Regions from separate parts of the Phyllobacterium sp. genome, predicted to be linked through region 2. Evidence: predicted binding sites of a transcription regulator. Region 2 holds the regulator's gene; the other holds the start of a gene.
The links. Region 2 encodes PhoB, which activates phosphate uptake and scavenging genes when phosphate is short. Its sites were predicted from a motif close to TGTCATNNANCTGTCAT; they were not measured.

Region 1 (5,839 bases), on a different contig from region 2:
GGCTCGGAGGAAAAACGCGAAGCCTGCCTCAAGCTTGGCGCGAACAATGCCATTAATTACCGCGATGAGGATTTCGTCGCTGCGGTGAAAGAGGCGACCGCCGGCAAGGGCGCAAATCTCATCCTGGACATGGTGGGCGGCGATTATGTCGAGCGGAATTATGAAGCCGCCGCACTCGATGGGCGTATCGTCCAGATTGCATTTCTCCACGGGGCAAAGGTGACAAGCGACATTTCCAAACTGATGGTTAAACGGCTCACGCACACAGGATCAACCCTCCGCAACAGGCCGGTCGAGTTCAAGGCGGGTATCGCGCGAGCATTGGAGCTCAAAGTCTGGCCGCTACTTGCCGGGCGTCGTGTCGCGCCGGTCATCGATATGGTCTACCCATTGCACGAGGCATGGCGGGCCCATGAGCGAATGGAAGACGGGCATCATATCGGCAAGATCGTGCTCGATGTGGGCTGAAACAACAAAGGCCGCAGGTGCTCATCTGCGGCCCCTTCGTTTTTCGCGACACGAAAATCTCAGTTTGTCGCCTGGACCTTGCCGATCCCGAAGAACATTGTTTCGCCGGATGAATCGTCGACGCCGTCATTGTCGGTGACGGCATAGCCGTTGCCGTCGGCATCGATGGTGAAACCTTCCAGCTTCTCGACGACATAGCCGTTCGAAGCCTTCAGATCGCCCAAAAAGTCATGCGCAAGCACCTTGGTTACGACCGGAAGCTTCTCGCCGATCTTGGCCGGCTTCAAGCCGTCAAGCGCAACGCGGTAGAGCCGCTTGATCGCTGCCTTCTGACCAATCTGATTGTCGCGTTCAACGATGTAGAGCTGCCCATCGTGAGCGGTTATCTCTGAGAGGCCAACCCAGCCATTTTCGGTCTTGTCGAGCGGATAGGCAACGGCACCCCAGCTTTTGTCCTTGACGTTATAGGCAAGCAGCTTGACGAAGCCTTTCTCGTCATCTTTCCACTCGCGCTGGATGGCCATCCACAGGATCGCGTCATCGCCTTCTCCAATGCGGGTAACGCCTTCGAGACCATAGCGTGTCTGGCTGGAGAGGAGCTCTTCCGGCAAGGCGAACTCCTTCTTGATCTCGCCCTTGTCGTTCACGTTGAGGATCGCATGCGGTACGAGCTTGGCCTGGTCACCCTCGTTGGCAAGCCAGAAACCGCCCTGCCCGTCCGTGGTGATGCCCTCGATATCGAGCTTCTGGGCTGCTTGTCCGCCGCGCTTGACAACGAGCGCGTCCGTGATCTTCGCCGGCGTCTGCTTGGCATCGACGGTAAAGATCGTCGGCGATGAGTAGTAGAACGAGTCGGACACGGCATAGAGTCTGCCCGGCTCCTTCAAATCGCCGACGAGACCGGAAAGGGCGCCCCAGCCGAGTGGTGTGCCGTCGTCCTTGGTCGTCGAGACGATCTGCGGATAGTTAGGCTGCTGATCCTTGAGTTCGTAGATCATGACGTGCGAACGGGCACCACCATCCTTGACGAGATCGGACTCGTTGGCTGTCACGAGAAGATTGCGCGAGGGAATGGCAAGGACGCCTTCCGGTCCAATGCCCGAAGGGAGCAGTTGAACGAATTGGGGGTCCGTACCCGTATCTTTATAGACACCGACGAGGGAAGCGCGCTCGCTCGCGACGAAAAGGTAATTGGTTTCGCCGAATTTGCCGACCTCAGCGCCTTCGAGCTCGACCCCCTTCTTGTTGCGCTTGTCCGGGTAGTGGCCGGCTTCCGCCATCTTCCACTCGAGCGACGGCCCAGACTCATAGAGGAGCTTGCCGTCCTTGGAAAAGACGGTGAAGCTGCGGGAGCCACCCTTGTAGTCACCTTCATTGGTGATGACGAAACGATCATTGTCGAGCCACTTGATCGTGTCGGGCTCGCGCAGCACGCCTTTCATGCTGCCGTCGAACTTGAGCGCACCGTCATTCTTGACGTCGATCTTGTCTAGATCGACCGCACCTGCCGGGAAATGATGGACGATCTTGCCGGTCGCGGCATCGACGATGGCGATATGGTTGTTTTCCTGCAGCGTAACAGCGATCTGATTATCCTTGTTGATCGAAACGAACTCCGGTTCTGCATCCTCCGGCGCGATCTCCGAAAGCCCCGTCAACTCGACAGTCTTCATAGCTGCGCAATCGGGCGAGCCGTCTTTCAGCGCTAGGACCTTGAGGTTGCCGGATGGAAGCTGCGGTATCGCGCCGTCATTGACCTCTTCGTCGCGCTCGTTCTCGATGACAATGGCCGCAAATGTCTGATCCGGGGAGATCGCGACAGAATCCGGCTGCCCACCAAGGTCGCAGCTTGAGAGCACCTTGCGCGATGCGATGTCGATGATGTCGAGGCGACCCGACGGGTTGACCTTGTCTTTAGAGGTATTGACCGCAGCGAAGACCTTACCATTGAGCGCCGCAACCGAAGTCGGCTCGCCCTCGACCTTGATCAGTCCGCCAGCTTGCGGCTTGGCCGGGTCAGTGATGTCGATGAAGCCGATCGAACCGTAGGGACTATCGGAGTAAATCAACGTCTTGCCGTCGCCGGATACCGTAATGATCTCTGCGGACGTCGGCTTCGATTTGTCTGCGTCGTGCGGCAGGTTATCAGCCACGGGAAAGCTGGCGATTCGATTGAAAAGAGGATCGGCGGCGGCAGGCAGGGCTACGGATGCGAGGAGCGCTCCGCAAAGCCCAAGATACAGCGATTTCCTGTTAGACATATTAGACCTCCGGTTGTGTTTGCGGAGATCGTTGGCGCAGCCGCATTGCAGCACGATGACAGTTTCGTGACAGTTCGATGAAACGGCGAGGCGGGTCATCACACGGCTGAATCGGATTCTTGCTCATCGGTTAAAATGAAGCTATATAACGCCTCGAATTCCCGGAAATTGTGGTTGAACCCACGTCCCGCGCCACCGGAGCGGACGAACGAGAGGATTATATCTATGGCCACCCAGCTTCTTATGCCAAAGGCAACGGCCGTCTGGCTTGTCGACAATACTGCCCTTTCCTTCGAACAGATCGCTGCTTTCTGCAAGTTACATCCGCTCGAAGTGAAAGCGATCGCCGATGGCGAGTCTGCACAAGGCATCAAGGGCCTCGACCCGCTGATCACGGGCCAGCTTTCGCGCGAGGAAATCGCGCGCGGCGAAGCCGACATCAACCACAAGTTGAAGATTTCCGATCCGAAGGTTCGCGTTCCTGAAACCAAGCGCAAGGGCCCGCGCTATACGCCACTGTCCAAGCGTCAGGATCGTCCGAACGCCATTCTTTGGCTGGTCCGCAACCATCCTGAACTGAAGGATGCACAGATTTCGCGGCTGATCGGTACCACGAAATCCACGATCGAGCAGATCCGCAACCGCACGCATTGGAACTCCAACAATCTGCAGCCTATGGATCCGGTAACGCTCGGTCTTTGCTCGCAGATCGATCTCGACATCGAAGTCGAGCGTTCCTCACGCGGTCGCCCGGCACAGCCGATTGAAAGCGGTGATACGCTGCTGCCGGCTTCGGCAACGGAAAACCTCGATGTGCAGCCGCAGGTCCGTGAAGAGGATGAAGAGCTCGATGCCGACAAGGTCTTCGCCAAGCTGTCGTCGCTTAAGGGCCGTAACCAGGACGAAGACGAGCAGTAATTTCTTCCCGACAAAAGGTGAAAGCCCGGCTATGCCGGGCTTTTTTATGAGGCCTTCGCCCGCGTTTCGGGCGTCTCGCTGAGTTCGACCCGGCGATAGAAATCAGCGAGTGTCTTACCGCGCTCCTGGCGGAAAATTCGATCGATCTTCTCGACCTTCGCTATGCGGTCGATACGGAATGTGCGGAAATCATTGCGTAGCTCGCACCAACTGATCAACGTCCACACCTTGCCCCAGAACCAGAGGCCGAGTGGCCTGATGTTCCTGCTGCTCTCCTTGCCCTCAAGATCCGTATAGGTGATCGAAAGCACCCGGCATTGCTCGGAAGCATTCTCTGCAAGATCGATCAGCGCTCGATCATTCTCAGTGATGCTCGTTCCAGAAGCATGGATATGTGTATTGGTGATGCGCGGGCGCTCTTCTTTGGGCAGGACAGCGCCAATCTTGATGATGGCTTCTTCGGCAGCGCGCGCCATCGAGGCGCCGCCCCATGCCGTTATGAGCCGTGCACCAGCGACAAGCGCGACGACCTCGTCGCGTGTGAACATCAGTGGCGGCAGATCGAACCCCTCGCGCAGGATGTATCCCACGCCCGCCTCGCCGTCGATCGGCACGCCGGTCGATTGCAGATCGGCAATGTCGCGGTAGATGGTTCGTTCAGACACCTCGAGCTTGTCGGCAAGCTGGCGTGCCGTAACGAGCCGGCCACCGCGGAGCTTCTGTACGATCTGGAAAAGCCGATCCGCCCTACGCATCGCTCAATCCTTCCCGCCGGCGCTGTTCGAGTACGAACGCCGCACCAAACGATAGTTTCGTGATCGTCGGCGTCCTGACGTTTACAACGCGCCAAAATGGTGTGATTGCCTCCGCATCGCCTGTCCGTTGGTACGCCTCGTAGGCAGCCTCTGCGACGGTCCGCAGATGGAAGCCAGTAGTAATCGGGCAGGTTACCTGCGCACTGTGCTCCTTTGCCATCGCCCGCCGCATCGTCCTCACATCCATCTCCGCCCCTTTGGGGAGCGCACGAATGAAATCATCGATTTGGCGCGCGGTCGGGACGAGCATGATTTCCCCCGCCTTCATACCCGCGATACTGATCGGCGCGGGTTTAACCTCGTGCTGATCGTCGGTGTTCAGCTTCTCAGTCCACGTCTTCATGTTACGCGTCCTCGCTCGGCCCGTTTCAAGCCGTCTGGTATTCCCGCGCAATGAACGCGCGCATCTCGGCCACCTGACCGCCCTGCTCCGGCAGCAAGGCCTCTAGGAAACTCGTCGCAAATGTGCCCGGCGCGGCTCCGGATGCGCTGACAATGTGAGCATCGCGCACCGCGTGCGGCACATCCTGATAAAGCTCTGCCCCTGGATACTCTCCGATCTTCGACTGTATCCACCCGGCACCATTGCTCGTGTGGCGGCGGCCTTCGAACAGGCCGGCGCGCGCCAGCGCGAGTGTTCCGCCGCATATGCCTCCGACGATCGCTCCGCGTGCCAGAGTGGCATTCAGCAGCGGCGAAATGTCAGGAGCGTTTTCTTCGGTCCAGCTATCCGCGCCGATCACAGCGAGACCGTTGAGGTCGGCATTCTCTTCCGGCGTGACGCCGCGATCAGGAGTAAGCTTTAGCCCGCCAATCGAACGGAGCGGGCCCGTCGATGGTGACAAAGCAACGACGCGCCCACCAAACCATTCGGTGGCAGAGCCTGAAAGCAAACCAAATTCCCAATCGGCGAACTTATCGACGAATACCAGTCCGATCAGCTTTTTCGGTTCCATGCCGCTACTCCCATTGCGATTATAAAGCTCAGTACTCTAGCCCGAAACGACGGGATTTGCTCGCCTTTTTGGCCTGGAACGACCTTGTCCAATCGACGTGCCGTAACGGTAGCTCCACACCGGCACTTTCGGTGCCGACGTCCGCATCCTTCATTGATCCTCGACGTGCGAGCCGTTCAGCATAGGCATCCGGCCAGCCAATATCCTTGAGCACATGCTCGGGGAGCGAGTTGAGGTGCCGCTCGGTGCGCAGTTCCTCGCGATAGGCTGCGAAGTCAGTCAACAGACGCCTTACTGTCTGAACAATGCCAAAATCTACGTAAGTCATAACCCTGTCTCCTTCTCATCACGGAGACACTATCGCACACCCCTACTGACAACCTTCTGTCAGGAGGATGTCATGAGGGTTCAATCAATTTTT
Region 2 (5,839 bases):
CTGCACGACTTTCCACGCTGGGCGAAATGACGACGTCAATAGCGCATGAGATAAAGCAGCCGCTAGCGGCCATTCTGATGAATGCGCAAACCAGCCTGCGTTATCTCAGGAAAGCCGGACCCAATCTTGAAAAGGCAGATCAACTGACCTCTCGTGTCGTCGAGAGTGCGCAGCGCGCCAGTGATATCATCGATCGGATCCAGGACATGGCCCGCAATCGTGCGCCGACTTATGCTTTGCTCGGTTTGAATGACATCGTGCGGCAATGCCTGGTTTTTCTTCGTCACGAGAGCGAAGACAAAAACGTCGTCATCAATTTAAGGCTGGAGCCGAACCTTCCGCTAATACGCGGCGATCGAATTCAGTTGCAGCAAATCATCGTAAACCTGATCGTCAACAGCATCCAGGCCATGAAGATGGCGCCCCACACGCGACGTGAGATTTATCTCGAAACCAGTTTGGACGAGAGCGATCATGTGGCCTTCTCGATCAGGGATACCGGCATCGGCATCGCAACCGAACATATAGAGCAGATCTTCGACGGCTTCTTCACCACAAAGGAGGGTGGGTTGGGGATCGGACTGGCCATTTGCCAGTCAATCGTCAACGCCCATGGCGGGACGATTGAAGCCGCCAATCACCCAGACGGCGGTGCTGTGTTCCGCTTCTCAATCCCGACCAAAAACTCTGATGCAGCCGCGAGCAATCCGACATCGTCCAAGTACCCGCCGCTACACCGTCAGGCCTATTGATCGGTCATGGTGGACCCTTCCTTCCTCATTGGCCTGAACATAGCCAAGAGTGGTAGGGCAAGTTCATAAGAAAGACGAAATAGAATCTTGCGCCAGGCTGTGATGCAATAGGACGTTGGGAGATCATATAAAGCCGCCCCGGACGGTTCTTATGCCGTCATGAAGGGAGAAGTGGGGAGCCAGATGAGCAATGAGCCGATCTGCCGTCCGCAACGCGCAGCGTAAACTGCGTGAAAAACTGTCTCGCATCGGAATTACCGAGACAGAATTCATTATTCTGTTGAGCGGGTGCAGCGAGCGCCTGCTCATCGAAACGATCGCTAACTGCCGCGAATTGGAGATCCTGCTCAAAATGATGGGTGGCGATGTGTGATGGCGCGATTGTCGGGACATTCCACGAACACGCTCTACCAAGCCTGTTCAGGGGATCCGGTTTCCTTTGCTGTCAATCACGACTTCACCATCCTCCTTGGTGAACGCAGCTTTCTGGGGCTCGGGTAGAATCCCAAGAACGACTTCGGAAGGACGGCAGAGGCGCACCCCATTCTCAGTAACAACGAAGGGTCGATTGATAAGGATCGGATTGGCGACCATTGCATCAAGCAGTTCGTCGTCGGTCAGGGCCGAGTTATCGAGCCCGAGTTCGGCATATGGCGTGCCCTTCTCGCGAACGGCTTCCCGGACGGTGAGCCCTGCCCGGCTGATCAGCTCCTTCAAGGTTTCGCGGCTTGGCGGTGTCTTGAGATAGTCAACGATGACCGGTTCGATGCCTGCATTGCGGATCATGGCAAGCGTGTTGCGGGAGGTGCCGCACTTGGCATTGTGATAGATGGTAACGGTCATCAGGCGCACCCCTCGCTATTCTCAAACGTTCCGGCCGCTGGCGATAAAAGAGGCTCCGCAACAAGCGCGACGCCTTTAAACGGAGTTGGCCCAAAGATCAGCCGAACGAATAGCCGGCGCCGCGCACTGTGCGGATCGGATCAACCGAACGTCCGATATTGATGGCCTTGCGCAGGCGGCCGACATGGACGTCGACAGTGCGATCATCGACATAGATGTCGGCACCCCAGACATTGTCGAGGAGTTGGCCGCGTGAGAAAACCCGGCCAGGCGACTGCATCAGAAATTCGAGCAGGCGGAATTCGGTAGGGCCGAGCTTCAACTCGCGCTCCTTGCGGAAGACGCGGTGCTGTTCGCGGTCGAGCTTGAGATCGCCGAAGCTCAGCACATGCGAAAGCAGGCTCGGGTTCACGCGGCGCAGCATGGATTTGATGCGGGCCAGCAATTCAGGTGTGGAAAACGGCTTCACCATATAGTCGTCGGCACCCGTTGAGAGACCGCGAACGCGCTCGCTCTCCTCACCGCGGGCCGTGAGCATGATGATTGGCAGGATTTCGGTCTCCCGCCTCGCCCGCAGACGACGGCAAAGCTCGATGCCCGAAAGGCCGGGCAGCATCCAGTCGAGGATCAAGAGATCCGGCACGTTCTCACGCAGTGCAATTTCTGCTTCATCACCGCGTGCGATCGTCTCGACAACATAGCCTTCAGCTTCAAGATTGTAACGGAGAAGGACGCTTAGAGCTTCCTCGTCCTCCACAACGGTGATTTTGGGAGCTATTGCCATATCATGCCTTTAGTTAATTAGGACTCGGTCGTCTCGTCCACGACGATGGTGTGGGTTTGGTCTTCCTTGGGCCGCTCCGCGGGTAGTTGCGAACCGGTCACAATGTAATAAACGGTCTCGGCAATATTCGTGGCATGGTCGCCAATGCGCTCGATGTTCTTGGCGCAGAATAGAAGATGGGTACAGGCCGAAATGTTGCGCGGGTCTTCCATCATGTAGGTCAGGAGTTCGCGGAACAGTGAGGTATAGAGCGCATCGATCTCGTCGTCGCGTTCGCGTACGATGTTGACCTGCTGTACAGAGCGCGTCGCATAGGCGTCTAGCACGTCCTTCAGCTGCGTCAGGGCAAGTTCGGCAATAGTCTGCAGCCCCCGATAGACGGAAAGCGTCTGGCGTGTATCGGTCACTGCAACAACGCGCTTGGCGATGTTCTTGCCGAGATCGCCGATGCGCTCAAGATCAGACGAAATGCGGATCGTGCCGATGACTTCCCGCAGGTCGATCGCCATCGGTTGGCGCTTACCGATAATGGTAATCGCCTTTTCATCGATCTCGCGCTGGCCCGCATCAAGAATCAAATCATCGGAGATCACGCGCTGCGCCAAAGCGTTGTCGGAATTGACCATGGCGGCAACCGCCTGTTCGACCATGCGCTCGGCATGCCCACCCATCTCGGCGATCTTGTGCGTCAGGAACTTCAGTTCGTCGTCGTAAGAGCGCACAGTGTGCTGCAACTCAGTCATGTTCTTGGTCCTTGTTCCTGCGTCAGCCGAAGCGTCCGGTGATGTAGTCCTGTGTGCGCTTTTCGGTGGGGCTTGTGAACATCATCTCCGTATCTCCCACCTCTACCAGGTTGCCGAGATGGAACATGGCCGTGCGTTGCGAAACACGCGCCGCCTGCTGCATCGAGTGAGTAACGATGACAATCGTGTAGTTTTCGCGCAGTTCGTCGATAAGTTCCTCGACCTTCGCGGTGGCGATCGGATCAAGCGCGGAGCACGGCTCGTCCATCAGGATCACTTCGGGGCTGACTGCGATGGCGCGGGCAATGCAGAGGCGCTGCTGCTGACCACCCGAGAGGCCCGTGCCCGCTTCGTGCAGGCGATCCTTCACCTCCTCGAAGAGGCTGGCGCGGCGCAGGCTTTTTTCAACGATTTCATCAAGTTCATGGCGATTCTTGGCAAGGCCATGAATGCGCGGGCCATAAGCAACGTTTTCGAAAATCGACTTCGGGAACGGATTTGGCTTCTGAAACACCATGCCGACCCGGGCGCGCAACTCAACGACGTCGATCTTCGGATTATAGATATCCTCGTCGTCGAGCGTGATCTTGCCGCCGATCTTGCAGCCTTCGATCGTGTCGTTCATGCGGTTGAGACTGCGCAGGAATGTCGACTTGCCACAGCCGGAGGGGCCAATCAGCGCCGTGACCATCTTTTCAGGCACGTCGAGGCTGACGCCAAACAGGGCCTGCTTCTCGTTATAGTGAACAGTGACATCCTTGCCTTGCATTTTGATTGCGTTGGGCTGGGCGTTCATCTTGTCGTTTACCGCCTTTTCGAGATTTCGTTCCGTCATAAGGTTCATAATTAGGTCCTCTCCCGAAGAGTTACCAGCGACGCTCGAAGCGGCGACGCAGAATGATGGCCGTAATGTTCATGATTGCGAGGAAGAGAAGCAGCACGATGATAGCGCCGGACGTCCGCTCGACAAAGGCGCGCTCCGCCTCGTTGGCCCACATGTAGATCTGCACCGGTAATGCCGTCGAAGGATCGAGCGGCGTCACCGGATTGTTGGCGACAAATGCCACCATGCCGATCAGGAGAAGCGGCGCCGTCTCACCGAGGGCGTGCGCCAGGCCGATGATCGTACCGGTCAAAATGCCGGGCGCGGCAAGCGGCAGCACATGATGGAAAACCATCTGTGTCTTTGATGCGCCAATTCCAAGCGCCGCGGCACGAATGGAGGGGGGCACGGCGCGAAGGGCTGCCCGCGTCGCGATGATGATCGTCGGCAGGGTCATCAGTGTCAGGACAAGGCCGCCAACCAGCGATGCCGAGCGTGGCATGTGCAGGAAGTTGATGAAGACTGCGAGACCGAGCAAGCCGAAAACAATCGACGGGACCGCTGCAAGGTTGTTGATGTTGACTTCGATGATATCCGTCAGGCGGCTCTTCTTGGCGTATTCCTCAAGGTAGATCGAGGCCGCAACACCGATCGGCAGCGAAAGGCCGAGCACGACGAGCATCATGTAGAGCGAACCGATCAGGCCGACGCTGAGGCCCGATGTTTCGGGACGGCTCGATGCGCCATAGGTGAACAGGCCGGTGTTGAATCGCTGGGCAATTGCACCATCAGCCTTCAGTTGGTTCATCCATGCAACCTGCTTGTCGGAAACCTTGCGGCGCGACTGATCGACGCTGAGGTCGATCTGCCCCTTGAAAGCCGAGTCGATGTCGGCGCCCGTGAGCACCCAGACATTCTGCGTCGTACCGATCAGGTTGGGGTTTGCGACGACGATTTCACGCAGCTGGGTGCGCACGCCGTCCGAAAAAAGCTTGCCAAGCTCGCGCAAGCCCGGCTTGTCGCTCATGCTGACGCCAAGCTTCTCTGCCAGGGCGTTGCGGGCAAGGACCGGATAATTAGCGGTCAGGAGCACATTGGGATCGGTGGCTCGCTTATTGTCGGGGTCGATGATCTTCGGATCGAGGTTGATCGCAAGGTTGACCTCGGTTTGCCAGAACGCCGTGTAGCCATTGGAGAACACTGAAAAAAGCAGCGCGATCAGAAAAAAGATGCCGATAGCGATCGCAGAGATCCCGTAGAGCTTGAATCTGCGCTCCGCCGCATAACGGCGCTTTAGGCCGATATCACGCCGCGCGGGCCGCGCCGTTGCGGCAGCTGGATTGAGGGCTATGTCGGTCATTCGTACTGCTCCCGATACTTGCGCACGATGTAGAGCGCGAAAATGTTCATCCCCAAGGTGATGAAGAAGAGCGTGAGGCCTAGAGCGAAGGCCACCAGTGTTTGCGGCGAATTAAACTCAAGGTCTCCGGTCAGCTGGTTGACGATCTTGACGGTGATCGTCGTCATCGCTTCGAACGGATTGATGTTGAGGTTGGCGGCAACGCCTGCTGCGAGCACGACGATCATCGTCTCGCCAATGGCGCGCGACGCTGTCAGGAGCAGCGCACCGACAATGCCCGGGAGGGCCGCCGGCAGGACGACGCGGCGGATCGTTTCAGAACGTGTGGAGCCGAGTCCGAGCGAGCCGTCGCGCAGCGACCGGGGAACGGCGGTGATGATGTCGTCCGAAAGCGACGATACGAACGGGATCAGCATGACGCCCATCACGATACCGGCGGTGAGCACGCTCTGTGCCTGGATGAAGGCATAGCCGCCGGTAAGCGCAGCGCTGAGGTCACGAAGGAATGGCCCGACGGTAACGAGGGCGAAAAAG

Region 1: the regulator PhoB is predicted to act here: its motif matches at 2,785-2,801, upstream of AAAB35_RS25810 (esterase-like activity of phytase family protein).

The regions. Positions count from the first base shown of each region.
Region 1 covers NZ_JBBNAM010000384.1:1,222-7,060, reverse strand. The annotation lists gene AAAB35_RS25815 (NAD(P)H-quinone oxidoreductase) at 1-468, shown strand, start outside; gene AAAB35_RS25810 (esterase-like activity of phytase family protein) at 528-2,729, opposite strand; gene AAAB35_RS25805 (DUF1013 domain-containing protein) at 2,955-3,647, shown strand; gene AAAB35_RS25800 (YafY family protein) at 3,692-4,402, opposite strand; gene AAAB35_RS25795 (hypothetical protein) at 4,395-4,805, opposite strand; gene AAAB35_RS25790 (DJ-1/PfpI family protein) at 4,831-5,418, opposite strand; gene AAAB35_RS25785 (hypothetical protein) at 5,447-5,746, opposite strand; partial or broken gene AAAB35_RS25780 (AMP-binding protein) at 5,827-5,839, opposite strand, start outside.
Region 2 covers NZ_JBBNAM010000211.1:6,673-12,511, forward strand. The annotation lists gene AAAB35_RS14495 (ATP-binding protein) at 1-752, shown strand, start outside; gene AAAB35_RS14500 (hypothetical protein) at 943-1,125, shown strand; gene arsC (arsenate reductase (glutaredoxin)) at 1,173-1,595, opposite strand; gene phoB (phosphate regulon transcriptional regulator PhoB) at 1,693-2,379, opposite strand; gene phoU (phosphate signaling complex protein PhoU) at 2,397-3,122, opposite strand; gene pstB (phosphate ABC transporter ATP-binding protein PstB) at 3,145-3,966, opposite strand; gene pstA (phosphate ABC transporter permease PstA) at 3,989-5,305, opposite strand; gene pstC (phosphate ABC transporter permease subunit PstC) at 5,302-5,839, opposite strand, start outside.